DNA from 4 places in the Leisingera sp. ABM4_101 genome. Region 2 is predicted to be linked to each of the others. Evidence: riboswitches for the same ligand, from Rfam matches in the RefSeq annotation. Region 2 holds a riboswitch; each other region holds the start of a gene.

Region 1 (4,591 bases), 1.9 Mb from region 2:
TCATCATCGGCGGCGGCATCAACGGCTGCGGCATCGCCCGCGACGCGGCTGGCCGCGGCCTCTCGGTGACCTTGGCCGAGATGAACGACCTCGCCTCCGCCACCTCCTCGGCCTCGACCAAACTGTTCCACGGTGGCTTGCGCTATCTGGAGTATTTCGAGTTCCGCCTGGTCCGCGAAGCGCTGATCGAACGCGAGGTGCTGCTGAAGGCGATGCCGCATATTTCCTGGCCGATGCGGTTTGTGCTGCCCTTCCACAAGGACATGCGGTTCGACAGCGAGACGCCGACGTCCAAGCTGCTGACGACCTTCATGCCCTGGATGAAGGGCCGCCGCCCGGCCTGGCTGATCCGGCTGGGGTTGTTTCTGTACGACAGCCTGAGTAAACGCGGCATCCTGCCCGGCACCGCCAAGCTGGACCTGGCAGCCGACCCGGCGGGCCTGCCGTTGAAAAGCAAGTTCAAGACCGCCTTTGAGTATTCCGACTGCTGGATCGAGGACGCCCGGCTGGTGGTGCTGAACGCCCGTGACGCGCAGGCCCGCGGTGCCGAAATCCTGACCCGGACCAAAGTGCTGTCAGCGGAGCGCCATGCGGACCACTGGGTGATCACGCTGCAGGATCAGGCCAGCGGCGAAACCCACCAGCGCCGCGCAAAAATGCTGGTCAACGCGGGCGGCCCCTGGGTGGCCGACGTGCTGCACCAGAAGCTGGGCCAGAACAGCCGCGAGAACGTCCGCCTGGTGCGCGGCAGCCATATCGTGGTGCCGAAACTGTTCGATCATGGCCGCTGCTACTTTTTCCAAGGCACCGACGGGCGGATCATCTTCGCCATTCCCTATGAGCAGGATTTCACCCTGATCGGCACCACCGACGCCGACCATCCGGATCCGGACACGGCGCCTGAATGCACCGAGACCGAACAGGACTACCTGATTGATTTCGCGTCGCAATATTTCGAGCAGCCGCTGCGCCGCGAGGATATTGCCTGGACTTATTCCGGTGTCCGCCCGCTCTATGACGACGGCGCCAGCTCCGCCACTGCGGCGACCCGCGAGTATGTGCTGACACTGGATCAGGCGCAGGCGCCGCTCTTGAATGTCTTTGGCGGTAAGATCACCACCTACCGCAAGCTGGCCGAGGCGGCGCTGGCGAAGATCGGTGAAGTCTTCCCGCAGCTGCCCGCGGACTGGACCGCAGGCGCGGCCCTGCCAGGCGGTGATTTCCCGGTGGAGGATGTGGAAAAGCTGAAAACCCGGCTCGCCAAGGAATACCCTTTCCTGACGCCCTATTGGGCGGCCCGGCTGATCCGCGCTTACGGGCTGGAGGCCTGGGAGGTGCTGGGCGATGCCAAGTCCGCCGGTGATCTGGGCCGGGACTTTGGCGCCACCATCACTGCCCGCGAGCTTGACTGGGCAATTGCCCGCGAATGGGTGCGCGCAGGCGACGACTATTTGTGGCGCCGCACCAAGCTGGGCCTGCGCCTGGATAAGGCGCAGCGCGCCGCGGTGGATGCCTATATCAGCGAGAAAGCCGCGAGGCTGGCGGCTTAAGCGCGGAGGGGCTTAAGCGCGGAGGCAGGCGGGGCATCAAGACACGGGGGGGGGCACTCCCGCCCCTTTTCAAGGAACCAGAGGTTCCCTGAAAAGCGTTGGGCCGGGCGGGGGCGCTGCCGCAGGCAGCGCCCCCGCCCCCCGGCGATTTGCAAAGCAAAGCGCAAAACCTCAGGCCCGATCGGATTTGCCGCCTTTCGCCGCCTTTTGCCGCCTGTAAGAGATTAAAACTCCACACCCTTCTGCGCCTTCACCCCGGCGCGGAACGGGTGCTTGATCTGGCCCATCTCGGTCACCAGATCGGCGATCTCGATCAGCTCCTCCTTGGCGTTGCGCCCCGTCAGCACCACATGGGTCATCGGCGGTTTCTGCTCCACCAGGAACTCCAGCACCTCCTCCAGGTCCAGGTATTCATAGCGCAGCGCGATGTTGATCTCATCCAAGAGCACCATGGTGTTGCGCTCGTCCAGGATCATCTCCTTGGCCTTCTCCCAGCCCTTCTGGGCGGCAGCGATGTCGCGCGCCTTGTCCTGGGTCTCCCAGGTGAACCCCTCGCCCATCGCGTAGAACTGGCACAGATCGCTGAAGTTCTCCTCGATCAGAGTGCGCTCGCCGGTCTGCCAGGCGCCCTTGATGAACTGCACCACCGCAGACGGCATCCCATGGGCGATGCAGCGCATGATCATCCCGAACCCCGACGAGGATTTGCCCTTGCCCGGCCCGGTGTGGACGATGATCAGTCCCTTCTCGCCCTCCTTGGTCTTCATCATCCGGTCACGCGCCGCCTTCTTCTTAGCCATCTTCGAGGCGTGACGGGCGGCTTCTTCTTCTGAAATGCCGGTTTCAGACTTTTCGCTCATAGGGGCTCTCCAGCTGTTTGACCCCATGTCTTGACAAAGAAGCCCGCCATAGCGCAAGGGGGTTCCGCTGGTTCCTGTGAAAACAGGCGAAGAGGGAATGTGAAGGCCTGCTCAGGCTGAAGCACAGCCGCCCCCGCGACCGTGACCGGATGAGGCCGCCATGCCACTGGGAGATATCCCGGGAAGGCAGGATGGCCGGCAAGGCGAACGCCTTGGCATCCGCAAGCCGGGAGACCTGCCAGCAGGAGAGAGATCAACGGGCAGACGGGGTGTTCTGCGACCGGGTGAGGGGCTGGCACGAGACAGTTCCTTTTCGGCCATCCCGCAAGCCCTGCCGCGACAGGAGACGCGCTGATGGCTGACGATCAGGCGGGCACCCCCGCCAGCAAACCGGGACCGGTCACGCTGACCGTGTGCCTCACGTGCCGCAACGAAGGCGCCGATCCCGAGGCAACCCGCCCCGGCACCCTGCTGCATGATGCGCTGAAAGAGGCCGGCATGCCCGAGGGCGTAACGCTGCGCGGCGTCAAATGCCTGTCGGCCTGTTCGCGAAGCTGCACCGTGCTGCTGACCGGCGGCGAGGAACGCTGGAGCTATGTCTACGGCGACATGGACCCGGAAGAGCATATCCCTGAGATCCTGGCAGGCACAGCCGCCTATGCCGCCACAACCGACGGCCTTGTGCCTTGGCGCGAGCGCCCCACCGCATTCCGCAAACAATCCGTTGCCCGCATCCCGCCGGCCGCCTTCCCTTCCGAGGAGTAATCATGAGCGATCTCAACAAGATCCCCGTCACCGTTATCACCGGCTTCCTCGGTGCAGGCAAGACCACCCTGATCCGCCACCTGATGCAGAACCCGCAGGGCAAGCGCCTGGCGGTTGTGGTGAACGAATTCGGCACCGCCGGTGTCGACGGCGACATCCTGAAGTCCTGCGCCGATGAGAACTGCCCGGCCGAGAACATCATGGAACTGGCCAACGGCTGCATCTGCTGCACCGTGGCCGATGACTTCATCCCCACCATCGAGCAGCTGATGGACCTGCCGGAAAAGCCGGATCACATCGTGATCGAAACCTCCGGCCTGGCCCTGCCCAAACCGCTGCTGAAAGCGTTTGACTGGCCCGCGATCCGCTCGCGCATCACCGTTGACGGCGTGATTGCGCTGGCCGATGCAGAGGCCGTTGCCAAAGGCCAGTTCGCCCCCGATCTGGACGCGGTTGCCGCCCAGCGCGAAGCAGATGAGAGCCTGGACCACGAAACTCCGCTCAGCGAAGTCTTCGAAGACCAGGTCTCCTGCGCCGACATCGTGCTCCTGTCCAAGGCCGACCTGGCCGGCGACGAAGGCGTCGAGAAGGCCCGCGCCGTGATCGAGGCCGAGGCGCCGCGCAAGCTGCCGATCCTGCCGATGAGCGAAGGCGTCATCGACCCGCGCATCATCCTAGGGCTCGAGGCGGCTGCCGAGGACGATCTGGACGCCCGCCCCAGCCACCACGACGGCCATCACGACCACGAGCATGACGATTTTGAAAGCATCGTTGTCGAAATGGGCGAAGTCTCCGATCCAGAAGCGCTGCAAAATGCCATCGTGAAACTCGCCCGCGAGCGCAATATCCTGCGCGTCAAAGGCTATGTCGCGGTGGAGGGGAAACCGATGCGGATGCTTGTGCAGGCCGTGGGCGAGCGCCTGCGTGCCCAATACGACCAGCCCTGGGGCGCGCAGCCGCGCAAGACCGCCCTGGTGGTCATCGCCGAGCATGACGACATCGACGAACAGGCCATCCGCGCCGAGCTGGGGGCCTGAAGCATGCTCTTGACCCGCAATTTTCATGAGCGGAAAGGATCGCGCCCGTCCCGGGGTGGGCGCAATCGCGCCCGCCCATGGGGGCGGGTCGGGCGCGATCCGGGGCTTGCGCCCCGGGACTCCATTTTGCTGGCTGGGAAAGGCAAAATCTGATGCACGTCGTCTTCCGCGAAAGCCACGGCCTTGACGAGACCGATACCCCGCAGGACCTTGGGCAGACGCCTGCGGACCTTGTGGTGCTGTCGTTTTCCGACAGCGACCTCGGCGCCTTTGCGGCGGGCTGGCACCGCGCGGGCGGCAAGTTGCCCAGCTTGCGCCTCGCCAACATGGTGGCGCTCAAGCACCCGCTGTCGGTCGACGTGTATGCAGAACAGACACT
Region 2 (4,591 bases):
GCGTCGACTTGCCAGAACCGTTCGGCCCCACCAGCGCCAGGGTCTCGCCCGGCTGCACCGCCAGCGACACGTCCCGCAGCAGCTGCTTGCCGCGCACGGAAAAGCTCAGGTTGCGGGCCTCGATCTTCATCGCGGCCCCCTCTGGCCGCGCACCAGGATGATGGCAAAGGCCGGCGCCCCGATCAGGGCAGTGACAACCCCGATGGGCAGCACCTGGCCGGGGATGATGATGCGGGACACGATGTCGGCAGCTATCAGAAAAACAGCGCCCGTCAGCGCCGCAGCCGGCATCAGCCTGCGGTGGCTGGGGCCTGCCAGAAACCGTGCCGCATGTGGGATCACAAGGCCTACAAAGCCGATGGAGCCGACAATCGACACCATCACCGCGGTCATCAGCGCGGTGGCAAAGATCAGCACCACCTGCACCCTGCGGACGGGAATGCCGAGCGACGCGGCCGAATCGCTGCCAAAGGTGAAGGCGTCGAGCGCCCGGGCATGGAACCGGCAGATCATCCAGCCCGCCAGCGCCAACGGCACCGCCAGCCACACATCCGGCCAGCGCACGCCGCTGAGGTTGCCCATCAGCCAGAACATGATGCCGCGGGCCTGATCGGCATTGGCGGATTTGGCAATGATGAAGGCGGTGAGCGCATTGAACAGCTGCGAGCCTGCTATGCCCGCCAGCACGATCTGCGCTGCAGCCGCGCGGCTGCCCCCTGCCCCGGCCGCCCGCGCCAGGATGGCCACAAATCCAAAGGCCAGCAATGCGCCGTTGAAGGCGCCAAAGGGCAGCGACAGTGCACCGCCGCCCAGCCCCGCGATGGTGACCGCAACCGCCCCCGTAGAGGCACCGGCTGAAATACCGAGGATGTAGGGGTCTGCCAGCGCGTTGCGCAGCAGCGCCTGCAGAACCACGCCCGTCACCGCCAGAGCTGCCCCGCAGGCCGCAGCCACCAGCGCCCGCGGCAGCCGGTAGCTCCAGATGATGCCCTGATCCACCGGATCCACCGGCAGCCCAGCACCCGCCAGCTTGTTGGCCAGAACCGACAGGACAAGGTCAGGCGCAAGCGCGGTCTCGCCGATCATTGCGCCTGCCAGAACCGCCGCAGCCAGCACCGGCAAAGCCAGGCAAGCGCCCCGGACGCTTTGCCACGCTAGTGCGGCGGCTGCGCTCATTCGCCGTTGCCGATCGCGCTGAGTTCAGCTGCCAGGTCCTCCAGCGCCGGGATCGCGCGGATGGTGGCATCCATGGCCTGGGCATCCATCACCACGATACGGTTGTTCTTGACCGCGTCCATCTGGCTGGCGACCGGGTCATTGCGCAGGAAGTCCAGCTTTTTCTCGTAGTCATCCGCGGCAAAGCGGCGGCGGTCCATGCGGGCAATCACGATCACCGTCGGGTTCGCCTTGGCGATGGTTTCCCAGCCAACGGTCGGCCATTCCTCGTCCGTTTCGATGACGTTCTTCAGGCCCAGCTGCTGCATCATGTAGCCCGGCGCGCCCTTCTGGCCGGCCACAAATGGATCGCTCTCCATTTCCGGCGAAGAGAACCAGAACACGGCAGAGGCGCCGTCCAGTGCAACCTCCTGCGCCTTGGCAACAGCAGCGGCTTCGCGCGCCTTGTAGTCGGCAACCAGTTCTGCGCCCTTTTCAGCCTCGCCAAAGATCGCCGCCAGTTCCTCGATGCCCTGGTAAAGGCTCTCGGTGGTGAACATCTGGGTCCTCGTGCCGTCACCGCCGGTGGTGTTGTCTTTGCCGACGCAATCCGCGGGCATCACATAGGTCGGGATGCCGAGGTCATGGAACTGCTCGCGCTTGGCAACGATACCTTCGGGGCCGACATGCCATTCATACTGTGCCGCGACCAGACCGGGGCGCTTGGCCACCACGCTTTCAAAGCTCGGGTCGTTGTCTGCCAGGCGTTCGACCTTGTCGTTCAGCTCAGCATATTCGGGCAGCACATCGTTGAACCAGACCGAGGTGCCCAGCACCTTTTCGCCCAGGCCCAGCGCATAAAGCACTTCGGTGGCGGCCTGGCCGACGGTCACGGAGGAGGCAACCGGCGCCTCGAATGTGACGGTCTCGCCGCAGTTCTGAATGGTCAGCGGAAAGTTTTCGCTGGCGGCGGCAGCCTGTGCAGCAGCAACGAAAGAAAGGCCCATCAGGCCGGAACGCAGAAACATGATTTCGATCTCCATGTGTCAATGACCGGAGAACGGGTGAAAGGGTATTGACCGCTAAGGCAGGAGGTCAGCCCCCCATCGCGTCACCGTCCAGCGGCGGCGCATCTTACCGGCAACCTCCCCGGACAACCCCGTCCGGTGTGCTTCAGTTTTCACCGGCAGGTCTCCTGACTGGCGGGTCATTGCCTGCGCCGTCTTCCCGGGCCGTTGAGGTCCAGTGACATCATGGCGCAGCACTCGCCGCCTACAGTTGCGGGGGCAGTTCCGTTTGGCGCCGGTTGGCGCCGCGGATTCCCTCTTAGCCCTTTCGGGACCGGTAAATCGCCCGTAGCGCATCGCTTCCGTTGCGGCAAGAAAAAGTTGCGGTCCCTGCCACAATCCTGCGGGCAAAACATCTTCGCCCCCGGTGGCGTCTACCGGCCATTGAGTGATGCGATCTTATTGGTATCCTGTGAGCCGTATGACCCGGCCCCGTCTCCATATCCGTTCCGCTGCGGCAGCTGACCTGCCGCAAATCGCTGCCTTGCATACAGAGAGCTGGCAGTCCGCCTATGCCGGTGATTTCCCGCAGGCGCGGCTGCACGGGGAGATTAGCAGCCAGCTTTTGCGCAAATGGCAGGCTTACCGGCCGGAACCGGGGGATATTCTTTTGATCGCGGAACACGCCGGACACCCCGCCGGGCTGCTTGGTTTTTGCGCCGTCTGGTGCCGGCCGGAACCCTATCTGGACAATCTGCATGTCTCTCCGGCGGCACAGGGGTCAGGTGCTGGCAGCAGCCTGTTCCGGGCCGCGGTGCAACAGTTGCTTTCCAAGGACCAGCGCAGCCTGTCCCTGACTGTGTTTCAATCCAATCAGCGGGCACGGGCGTTTTATGCAGGGCTGAACGGCCAGGAGACCGGCACGCTGGAATTGGATGTTTTCGGCACCCTGATCCCCAGCGTTACAGTCACTTGGCCGGATCTCTCCCAACTCCCGCTCTAAAACCGCGGCCTACCCCGCCGCCGCCGCCCGGCTGCCCCTCTGATCCGCTTTCAGTCCAGCCCTTCATAGCGGGCATTGGCCTCTTTCAGCGTAGCCTTCAGGCCCTTCTCGATCGTCGATTTGGAAAACGCTTCATATTCCGGGACCGGCTGGGCGCCCATGATTGCAACCTGCTCCAGGTAATAGTCCGTGGCTGTGCGCAGGCCCTGCATCTCATAGACACGGTTCAGGTACATCTTGTGCATCCACTGCATCTCGCGCGGCATCCGGGCCATCAGCAGCGCCTTCTTGCGGGTGGCCTCTTTCAGCTGTTCCAGCGGCACCACATCAGTGATCAGCCCCATTTCCTTGGCTTCCGCCGCGGTCAGTTCACGGCCCGTCAGCAGCAGGTCCTTGGCAGTTTTCATATTCACCAGCCAGGGCAGGAACATGCAGTGGCCGGAGATGCCGTATCGCACCTCGTTATAACCAATGCGGGTATCATCAGAGGCGATGGTGATGTCGCAGAACAGGCTGAGTTCAAACCCCTTGCCGATGGCGATGGAATTGACGCTGGCAATGACCGGCTTGGTCACTCGCCAGGGGGTTGTGAATTCCTCGAACTGCTTGAAGTAATGGGCGCGGTATTCATAAATCGAGGTCCGGTCCTCCTCCGCGTCTTCATCCAGATCATGCCCGGCGCAGAAGCCGCGGCCGGCGCCCTGGATCACGATCACATTGACATCGTCATCGGCATCGGCGCGCTCCAGCCCGGCTTGCAGTTCGGCAATGAGTTTCAGGTTCATCGCATTCAGCTTTTCCGGCCGGTTCAGGGTCAGCCAGCAGATATGGTCGGCGTCGACCTCGTAGATCAGATGGGTGTAGTCGGTCATGGCTCAGCCTTTCAGGGTCAGGACCGCGTCGGCAACCACCGCGCGGGTTTGGGTGAGCAGCAGCGGGTTCACTTCCAGCTCTGCAATTTCAGGGTGATCGGCAGCAAAGGCGCAAAGCGCCTCGATGGCGTCCAGCGTTGCGGCGAGGTCTACCTCAGGCCGTCCCCGGTAGCCGAGGATCAGCGGCGCCAGCTTCAGGCCCCGCAAAGCCGTTTCGATATCCGCACGCGGTGCGGGCAGGATCAGGGTGGCGGTGTCCTGCATCAGCTCCACCGCGATGCCGCCAACGGCCAGCGTCAGGGTGAGGCCGATGTCCGGCACATGGCGGATGCCAGCCAGCAGCTCTCCGACTGGATCCTGTATCATTTCCTCGATCAAGAAGCCTTCCGCCACAAGCCTTTGTTCAGCGAGGCGTTCTGCCATGGTACTGATTGCAGCAGGCAGGTCTTCCGGCGCGATGTTCAAAGCCACAGCGCCCGCCTCTGTCTTGTGCAACAGCCCCGGCACGATGGCTTTCACCGCGCAGGTGCAGGGGATTTCCACCAGGTTGTCCG
Region 3 (4,591 bases), 550 kb from region 2:
ATGATTTCCGCCAGATGTTCATTTGCCACAAGGAGCTGTTTTACAGCCAGTACCGCGGCTGGCCGGAAACCAAGAAGGCCTATTCGGCGGAGTTCCTGGCGCGGGAATATGCGGTGGACAAGGCCGGCGCGCGGGAGGCGCTGTTCGGGCATGAGCCGGATATGGAGGGGCGGCTGCCGCGGGTGCGGCGCAAGGGGATGGTTGAGCGGGTCGGCCCCTGGGGGGCTGTGAACCGGGTGCGGGGGCGATAGGGTGGTCCTATTGGAGCAACTTAATTCTTCCCGGACCGCTTGCGATCCGGTTCGCGCCCGACCCGCCCCCATGGGCGGGCGCGAACCTATGTTACGTGCACAAGCTCAGGAGGCGTGCTGAGATGTTCGGATTTATCCGCCTGATCCTGATCCTTCTGGTGGTGCTGACCGTGGTCTATGCCGCGGTGTCGCTCTACTCGCGCGAGATGCGGCGGCTGAAGCTGAAGCGGCGCTGGAAAGAGAAGGGGTTGACCGGCGACCGCGCGGCCTTCATCCAGCGAGGGCTGAAGCAGTACGACAACTCGTTCCGGCGCAAGCTGATCCTGTTGGTCTATATCATCCCGCTGGGGGCGCTGGCGCTCCTGATCTACGTCATTAACTTCATGTGAGGTCCACCCCATGCGTTTCATCAAATGGGCTTTCCTGATTACCTTCTGGGTGCTGTTCGGCGCCTACCTGCATTATACGCTGCCGCAGTATGACGTGGTGCGGATCGTCAATACCTATGAGGAGCGGCAGGAGCTGAACGACTGGACCAGGGTGTTTTGGTCCAAGCCGGACGACCAGTCGGCGCAGCTGATCAACCGGGATGTGCAGTTCATCCAGGCGGTGCGCGCCAACGGCCGCAACATGGTCTACCGTAACGAGGACACCGGCTGGAACTGGCCGCCCTATTTCAAGTTCGACACCGCGAACCTTTATACGGACGCCAATGACAGCATCTCGACCAAGGCGAACCCGGAGTGGGTGGCGGTGATGCATTACGGCTGGCGCAACGAGTTCCTGTCGATCTTCCCCAATGCGGTGACGATCAAGCCGGTGGCGGGGCCGGAGGACAAGCCGACCAATTGGTTCTCGATCATCTTCCTGGTGCTGCTGGCGGCGCTCCTGTGGGCGATTTATGTGCGCTGGCGCCGGTTCCGGCAGGCGCGGATCGACCCGATGATCGAAAGCGCCGAAGACAGCCTGTATGCGGCCGGCGATGCGATTGCCGAGCGCAAGGGGCGGTTCCGGCGCTGGCTGGGTACCTGGAAATCAAAGTGAGAGGGGGTCGCTGGATGGGCGGTTCCGGAAGACACAAGCGGATGCGCGGGCCTGAATGGCCCGCGTTTTTTATTCGATCCGGTCGAGCACCCAGTCCAGTGCCGGGGTGAAGTCGTCATCCGAAAGCGCCCCGCGTGGTGCCGCAGCGGCGGCAAAGGCAAAGCCGTGTGTGTAATCCACCAGCAGGCAGAGTAGGGTGCGGGCCTCTGCGCCGGTCACGCCTGCGGCTGCAATTTCCGCCTCGATGTGCTGCGTCAGCCTTGTCAGGGAGGCGCCGATCAGGGATGGGTTTTCCAGGATGCATTTCGCCAGCTCCGGGTGCCGGGTGACCTGGGCGCAATAGCGGGTCATCAGGCCGCGCAGCCGCAGCTTGGGGGTTGCCTCCTCTGATGGTGCGTCAGCACCTTCGAACGCAATGGCGACGAGAGATGCAATCATCTCGTCCCTGGTGCCGGCGTGGTGGGCAACGGCCATCGGAGTGACGCCAAGCGCCTCTGCCAGTGCCTTGAAGGTGAGGGCCTTGCTGCCGCCCTCATCGAGCAGCTGCTGGGCCTTTTTCAATACATCATCCTTGCTGAGAGCCCGGCTGCCCCGGGGAGGGCGCCCCATGCGCGGGGGCATGGATCAGGCCACCTGGAAGGTGGTCTGGACCATGCCGGTGGGCAGGGTGCGGGAGCTTGCCACCTGGAGGTCGATGTCCCGCTCCAGATTGCCAAACAGCGGGATGCCGCTGCCAATCAGGATCGGAACCGTTGTGATGGTCAGATCTGCGATCAGCCCTTGCCGCAGGAAGGACTGCACCATCCGGCCGCCGTCGATATAGGCGCGTTTCCAGCCCTCTTCCTGCAGTTCCTGCATAAGGTCTGCGGGTGTAGCGGTGCTGAGGCGCACCTTGTCCTTCAGCTCCTCGGGAATGTCCTGTTCGCTCAGGCTGCTGCTGAGGACCACAACCGGTTTGGCGTAGGGCCATGCATCAAACCCCAGCAGGGTGCGGAATGATCCTGTTCCCATGACCAGCCCATCGACGCTGTCCATGAAGGCCGCAAAACCGCCATCGTCATCTTCGGCAACAGGCTGTTTGTAAAGCCAATCCAGCGAGTGGTCCTGGCGGGCCACAAAGCCGTCGAGGCTGGTGGCGATGAAAACGTGGCCGGTGGTCATCTGGTTCTCCTGAGTTGCAATTAATTATACGGCATATAGTTAATCGTGGTTCCAGTTCCAAGTGACCGGCGCATTTTCGGGTGTCCGCGAATCGATTCGCGGCAGCAGGCAACGGGTAAACGCATGAAAGATAAGCGCTTGCCGCAAACAGGCTGGCGAGTGCCGGTTTGAGATTCTGGACATCCCTGTGCGGTTTGGAGCGGCAAACATGCATGTCTTTTTCCGGTTTCGGCGGGTCGGATTTGTTTTCGCCGACCGGCCCGTGATCGGGCATTTTCCATCTCAGCAAGGTGCCGCCTTTCGGGGCGGAGAATTGGGAAGCTGGTGAAACTCCGGCACTGCCCCCGCAACGGTGACCCCGGGTCAGGCCTGGCAAAGACCACTGAGGCGCATGCTTCGGGAAGGTGCCAGGCTCCGCCGCCACGCGGCCCCGGGACAGTCCGGAAACCAGCCTTGCCATGAAAACACGTCAACCGCGGGCGGCGGTCGGGCGGTTGCGGGCGCGTGGCCTGCAATCTCTCTTCCCATGCCTGCACCCAGCCAAGACGCCGCGGGGATGCGGCAAAGGAGAGAAGCAGATGCTTCAGGACAGCGAGATTCTGGCCAAGCTGATGGGCCGGCAGAAAAACTATTCCCTGGAACAGGCGTTCTATACCGATCCGGGGGTTCTGGATCTGGACATGCGCCAGATTTTCTACCGCGAGTGGCTGTTTGCCATTCCGGCCTGCGAGATCCCGAAGGCGGGCAATTACGTGACCCATCAGGTGGGGTCCTACAATGTCATCATCGTGCGCGGCACCGATGGCGAAGTGCGTGCCTTCCACAACGCCTGCCGCCACCGCGGTTCGGTTGTGTGCAAAGCCAAGAAAGGCAATGCGCCGAAACTGGTCTGCCCCTATCACCAGTGGACCTATGAGCTGGATGGCTCGCTGCTGTGGGCGCGCGACATGGGGCCGGATTTCGATGCCTCCAAACACGGGCTGAAGCCGGTGCATTGCCGCGATCTGGCTGGGCTGATCTATATCTGCCTGGCGGATGAGGCGCCGGATTTTGACGCTTTTGCCGCTGTGGCGCGTCCGTATCTGGAACCGCATGACCTGGGTAACGCCAAGGTCGCCTATGAAAGCTCGATCATCGAGAACGGCAACTGGAAGCTGGTCTGGGAGAACAACCGCGAGTGCTATCACTGCGGCGGCAACCACCCCTCGCTGTGCCGGACCTTCCCGGAAGACCCGTCGGTGACCGGCATCGAAGGCGGCGAGACACCGGCGCACCTGCAAAAGCATTTCGACCGGATCGAGGCGGCGGGGGTTCCGTCGGCCTTTACCATCGACGCGCGCGGCCAGCACCGGCTGGCGCGGATGCCGCTGAACGAGGGCGCCGAGAGCTATACCCTGGACGGCAAGGCGGCTGTGGCCAGGAAGCTGGGCCGGGTGCCGTTCGCGGACGCGGGCACCTTGCTGAAGTTCCACTACCCGACCACCTGGAACCACTTCCTGCCGGATCATTCCATCGTGTTCCGTGTGACCCCGATCAGCCCGACTGAGACCGAAGTCACCACCAAATGGCTGGTGCATAAGGACGCGGTCGAGGGGCAGGATTACGACCTGAAGCGCCTCACTGAGGTCTGGATTGCCACCAACGACGAAGACCGCATCGTGGTCGAGGACAATCAGCGCGGCATCAATTCGCCCGCGTATGAGCCCGGTCCGTACTCGGAAGTGCAGGAAAGCGGCGTCATCCAGTTCTCCAACTGGTATGCCGATCATCTGATGCGCGCCCTGACTGGCCGCCACCTGATCGCGGCGGAGTAAGCGCATGGGACTGCAGGCCAATTTCGAGACGCTGGACGAAACCCTGGCGTGGAAGGACGACGAGATGCTGGAATGCGTCTCTGTTGTGCCGGAAGCGCCGAACACCGCCACCTTCAGCTTCCGCGCGCCGTCTGGCGCGTGGTTCAAGTACCAGCCGGGCCAGTTCCTGACGCTGGAGCTGCCGGTGCCGGGGGAGACTGTCTGGCGGACCTACACGATCAGCTCCTCGCCGTCGCGGCCGCTGTCGATTTCGGTGACGGTCAAGGCGCAGGCCGACAGCATCGGCACCCGCTGGATGCTGGACCACCTGAAGCCGGGCAT
Region 4 (4,591 bases), 320 kb from region 2:
ATCCGGCGCAGGTCGAAGCGCTGGCAGCGCGACAGCACCGTCACCGGCACCTTGCGGATCTCGGTGGTGGCGAAGATGAATTTCACATGCGCCGGCGGCTCCTCCAGTGTCTTCAGCAGCGCGTTGAAGGCGGAGGTCGACAGCATGTGGACCTCGTCGATGATGTAGATCTTGTAACGGGCCGAGGCCGCGCGGTATTGCACCGAGTTGATGATTTCGCGGATGTCATTCACACCGGTGCGCGAGGCCGCGTCCATCTCCATCACGTCGACATGGCGGCCTTCCATGATCGCCACGCAATGCTCGCATTTGCCGCAAGGGTCGGTGGTGGGGCCGCCCTGGCCGTCCTCGCCCACGCAGTTCATGCCCTTGGCGATGATCCGCGCGGTGGTGGTTTTCCCGGTGCCGCGGATGCCGGTCATGATGAAGGCCTGGGCGATACGGTCAGCGGCAAAGGCGTTTTTCAGGGTGCGCACCATGGCGTCCTGCCCCACCAGATCGGCAAAGGTTTCGGGCCGGTATTTGCGGGCCAGAACCTGGTATTGCGATTGGGTGGTGCCGCTGGGAATGTCGTTCATGGTGTCTCGTGCCGGATTCGGTGTGCGGGGGTCCCGCGTTCCGCGCAGGGTATTGAAGCGCAGCCGGTTCGTCCACCGCAGAAGGCAGTAAAGCCAGGGCTGCAAAAGCGCTTTGGCTTTCTGCGGTTAGCGGCTAGTCTGGAGGGAAGGGGGAAATGCGGGGGAAGTGCAGGGGCGCGGCGTCCAGGGAGGCGGTATGCAAACTGAAGACACTTCAAAGCCAGCGGTGCAGGAGACTGCCGCGCTGGCCGGCCTGACCATCCACGCGCTGTCAGCGGGCGGCGGCATTCTGGCGCTGTGCCGGCTGCCGGGCGGCGCCGGCGATTACCGCAGCGACCTGATCCAGATCTATCAATGGAAGCCGGGGCTGGTGATCTCGATGACCACCGAGGCTGAGCATGTGGCCGCCGGAGTGCCGCGGCTGGGCGTCGACATCCAAAGCATGGCCTGCCGCTGGCTGCATTTGCCGGTGCCGGATTTCCAGGTGCCGCCACCGGCAGTGAATGAAAAATGGGCCGCCGCCAGCCAGTCGGCGCGGCAGGCGCTGGCAGGCGGCGGCCGGGTTCTGGTGCATTGCAAGGGCGGCTGCGGGCGCTCCGGCATGGCGGTGCTGCGGCTGATGATCGACTGCGGCGAGGACCCGGTCCAGGCGCTGGCGCGGCTGCGCTCGGTGCGGCCCTGTGCGGTGGAGACCGAGGCGCAGCTGGATTGGGCCTGCGCGGGGCAGGGTGTCAAACACTGAGGGCAGCGCCTGACCCTGGGTGGGTGCGAAGCGTCCTCCCGTTTTGCCGGAGGCAAACCTTTGGTTTGACGGGGAGGGGCGGACGCTGCCCGGCGGTGCCGCCGGGCGGATCACTCGCAGTCTGGAATTCTTATAGCGCCAGCATTTGCTCTGCCTGATGCGCCTCTGCCGTTTTCGGCAGCGCCTCCATCAGCGCGCAGGGGCGGGCATCCAGTTGCGAGGCGGCAAAGCCGGTGCCGTCGCGGCTGAGGATCGCATCGGCGAACCGGTCCAGGCCCTCGCGCGGGGCCTCTTCCCCGACACCGCAGAACAGCCGGATCCGGTCATGGCTGGCTACGAACTGCGCCGGGCAGTTGCGCGGGCAGCCGTCCAGCGCGCTGGTGCCGGTGATTTCAAAATCCTCCTGGGTCAGCGGCTTGGCCTTGGTCATCGCCTCGGCCAGCTTGGCGATCATCCGCTCTGCCGCGGGGCAGGGTTTCCCGAGGTATTTGCAATCCGTTGCCGCATAGAAATGCGTCTGGTCCGTCCACATCATGTTTGCGCCCTCCGCGCGTGGTGCGGGGAGTTCTGGGGACAAGAGACCGGATGAGAAAGCGGAAAGCCCCGCGGTGCCATCAGACCCTGTCCGGACACCCCGCCCGGGTTCGAGTTTCATATCCGATGGCAGGTCTCCTGACTTGCGGGTCGCAGCTTTCCCGATCCTTCCCGGCCTCTTTGAGGGCCAGTGGCTCTATCGGGGTCGCTCGCCGCTTACAGTTGCGGGGGCAGTCGCGGAATTGGCCTTGCGCAGGGCGGGGCCGCACCGTGTTCCCTTTTCATCCCGGACACAAGATTCTGTGGCGCGGGAACCATCGGCACAATCGGTAGCGGTTGGATCCCTGAGTTGTCAATCGTTTTTCTGCAGCTGCATTGGGTTTGGCTGGGGTCTGTGCATCTGCAGGTGCAGCCCCCGGATCACATCCGAATCGCGCCGCACCCGGGCCAGCTGCCAGCCGCCTTGCAGCAGGATATAGAAATTCTCGGCAGCGGCGCGGGCCTCAGCCTCAGGCAGGCCCAGGCGCCGGGCATGGGCTGCGGTCCCGGTGATCCAGCCCTCGAACAGCTTGGCGGCGTGCTGGTGGAAAGCCTCGTTCTCCGGCCCTTCGAACAGGGTGGCAGAGACCGGGCAGCCGCTCCATTTGCCCTGTTTGTCGAACAGTTTCGCCAGCTTGTAGCAGACCGTCTTGGCGCCGTCCTGAAAGGTCGGCGCAGGGGTGAAGGAAGCGTCGATCAGTGCTTGCATCTGCTCTGATGCCCAGTCCGCTGCGGCCAGCGCAAGGTCCGATTTGCCGTTTGGGAAATGGTGGTAGAGCGAGCCCTTGGGCGCCTCCGCCGCGGCCAGCAATTCTGCCAGGCCGGTGCCGCTGTAGCCCTTGTTGCGGAACAGCCCGGCAGCCGCGCGCAGCAGCCGCTCGCGGGTGGGGACGGGGCCGTCCGGGGCGGCAGAAGGTGTCGTCACGTCAGTCATGACGGCAGGTTGACAGCATTAGACCGATTGGTCCAGAGGTGGAGTGGACCAATTGGTCTAGGAGGGTGCCATGCTCGACAGCCATGCAGAACAGACGGCAGATATCCGGGTGCAAGAGCTGCGCTTTGCCGCTGGTGAGGCGGTGCTGGCCGGGCGGCTGTATCACCCGGCGGGACCGGCCCGGGCAGCGGTGGTGCTGAATGGCGCAACCGGGGTGCCGCAGGGCTATTACCGGCATTTCGCGCGCTGGCTGGCGGCAGAGCGGCAGATGGCTTGCCTCACTTTTGATTACCGGGACTTTGGGGCCTCGGCGCGTATGCACCCGCGCCGGTCACAGGCCACCATGGCCGAGTGGGCGCTGGCGGATCAGCCAGCGGCCAGCAAAGAAATGCAGCGGCACTATGCGGGTGTGCCGTTGCTGGTGATTGGCCATTCGCTGGGGGCAATGCTGATGCCCCTGCAGGATGGCCTGACGGACGTCGCCCGCATGATCGTGGTCGCGGGCGGCTTGGTGCATCACCACGATCATCCCTGGCCCTACCGCGCGCTGGCGCTGGCCTTCTGGTTCGGCCATGTGCCGCCGCTGGTCCGTGCCTTGGGCTATCTGCCCGGGCGCGCGGTGGGGTTCGGGGCCGACTTGCCGGCCGGTGTCTACTGGCAATGGCGGCGCTGGTGCACCACGCCGGGCAGCTACCTGCCGGAAACCGGCACCACGCTGCCGCAGCCCCGCTGGGCGGAAACCGGCATCCCGGTGGATCTGTTTGCGATGGCGGATGACGACGTGGTGCCGCCCGCGGCGGTCTGGCGGCTGGGCGATGTCTTTGGCGATGTGCCGCAGCGCCGTGCGGTGCTGGACCCGCAAAAAGCTGGCGTGCAGAAGATCGGCCACCTTGGCGCCTTTGCCCGCGCCAATGCCGCGCTGTGGCCGCGGCTGGTGCCGCAGGCCTGACCAGGACTGCCTCAGGCTGTCCGGCTTAGGCGTTCTTCAGTCAGGCGGGCATAATCGGCCAGCCGCAGCTTGAAGCGGCGGTTGAGATTGCTGCGCGCCAGTTTCAGCGATTGTATCAGCAGCCGCCCGGTCAGGGTGGAGGGCGCCAGTTTCAGCTGCGCTGACATCCGGGTCCGCTGCGGCGACAGCGCCAGCAGCTCAATCTCCATCCGGCCGTCGATACCGCTGCCGCCGCCTGTCAGGGCCATCCCGGTCACGGGGGAATAAGAGGCCAGCGTCAGCCGCACGTCGCGCTGCTTGCCGCGGAACCTGAAGCTCAGATCCCAGGCCAGCCCGTTCTCAGGATGCGCAGGGTCGCCGGTGCGCTGCACCTGGATGCCGCGGCGCAGGGCGGAGCGTTCCAGCAGATCGAAATCGGAGATCGCGCCAAAGACGTCGGCAATCGGGGCTTCGATATCTTCTTTGCTTTTGAATTCCATGGATGCCTGCCTCTGCTGCGCGGCCATTCTGCCGTGCTGTTTGCGGCAATATGCAGCTTAGTCCAGCGTGTCTGCAAGCCAGTTCTTGAGCAGAAAATGCGCAATTGCGCCTTTTCGCGCCGGTTTCAGAATAGGATGTCCGCCTGCAAAGGCCGTCATCATGTCCTGGCGGCTGACCCACATGGCATCCTCGATTTCCTCCGGGTCGATGGTGATCTCCCGGCTCAGCGCCTCACCCGCACAGCCGAACATCAGCGACATCGGAAAGGCCCAGGGCTGGCTGGACAGATAGCTGACCGCGCCCACCTGCACGCCGGTTTCCTCCAGCACTTCGCG

The links. A riboswitch is a leader RNA that binds a small molecule or an ion and turns the genes downstream of it on or off. The one in region 2 is predicted to bind cobalamin.
Region 1: linked by a shared signal. The riboswitch ahead of ACXAEK_RS20010 (DUF1636 family protein) and the one ahead of ACXAEK_RS10625 (ABC transporter substrate-binding protein) in region 2 are both predicted to bind cobalamin.
Region 3: linked by a shared signal. The riboswitch ahead of ACXAEK_RS07940 (aromatic ring-hydroxylating oxygenase subunit alpha) and the one ahead of ACXAEK_RS10625 (ABC transporter substrate-binding protein) in region 2 are both predicted to bind cobalamin.
Region 4: linked by a shared signal. The riboswitch ahead of ACXAEK_RS09070 (hypothetical protein) and the one ahead of ACXAEK_RS10625 (ABC transporter substrate-binding protein) in region 2 are both predicted to bind cobalamin.

Annotation. Positions count from the first base shown of each region.
Region 1 is NZ_JBSWTV010000002.1:3,853,395-3,857,985, forward strand. Features, by position in the region: gene glpD (glycerol-3-phosphate dehydrogenase) at 1-1,550, shown strand, start outside; gene cobO (cob(I)yrinic acid a,c-diamide adenosyltransferase) at 1,775-2,410, opposite strand; cobalamin riboswitch at 2,462-2,667, shown strand; gene ACXAEK_RS20010 (DUF1636 family protein) at 2,765-3,175, shown strand; gene cobW (cobalamin biosynthesis protein CobW) at 3,178-4,212, shown strand; gene cobN (cobaltochelatase subunit CobN) at 4,365-4,591, shown strand, end outside.
Region 2 is NZ_JBSWTV010000002.1:1,958,833-1,963,423, reverse strand. Features, by position in the region: gene ACXAEK_RS10635 (ABC transporter ATP-binding protein) at 1-130, opposite strand, end outside; gene ACXAEK_RS10630 (FecCD family ABC transporter permease) at 127-1,176, opposite strand; gene ACXAEK_RS10625 (ABC transporter substrate-binding protein) at 1,173-2,183, opposite strand; cobalamin riboswitch at 2,324-2,516, opposite strand; gene ACXAEK_RS10620 (N-acetyltransferase family protein) at 2,644-3,165, shown strand; gene ACXAEK_RS10615 (enoyl-CoA hydratase/isomerase family protein) at 3,216-4,037, opposite strand; gene ACXAEK_RS10610 (acetate--CoA ligase family protein) at 4,041-4,591, opposite strand, start outside.
Region 3 is NZ_JBSWTV010000002.1:1,413,717-1,418,307, forward strand. Features, by position in the region: gene ACXAEK_RS07915 (DUF6638 family protein) at 1-251, shown strand, start outside; gene ACXAEK_RS07920 (hypothetical protein) at 374-640, shown strand; gene ACXAEK_RS07925 (DUF1523 family protein) at 651-1,295, shown strand; gene ACXAEK_RS07930 (TetR/AcrR family transcriptional regulator) at 1,365-1,856, opposite strand; gene ACXAEK_RS07935 (dihydrofolate reductase family protein) at 1,920-2,456, opposite strand; cobalamin riboswitch at 2,728-2,926, shown strand; gene ACXAEK_RS07940 (aromatic ring-hydroxylating oxygenase subunit alpha) at 3,035-4,270, shown strand; gene ACXAEK_RS07945 (FAD-binding oxidoreductase) at 4,275-4,591, shown strand, end outside.
Region 4 is NZ_JBSWTV010000002.1:1,642,683-1,647,273, forward strand. Features, by position in the region: gene ACXAEK_RS09060 (DNA polymerase III subunit gamma/tau) at 1-578, opposite strand, end outside; gene ACXAEK_RS09065 (protein-tyrosine phosphatase family protein) at 775-1,320, shown strand; gene ACXAEK_RS09070 (hypothetical protein) at 1,451-1,855, opposite strand; cobalamin riboswitch at 1,966-2,188, opposite strand; gene ACXAEK_RS09075 (TetR/AcrR family transcriptional regulator) at 2,207-2,827, opposite strand; gene ACXAEK_RS09080 (alpha/beta hydrolase family protein) at 2,898-3,776, shown strand; gene ACXAEK_RS09085 (SRPBCC family protein) at 3,788-4,255, opposite strand; gene nudC (NAD(+) diphosphatase) at 4,313-4,591, opposite strand, start outside.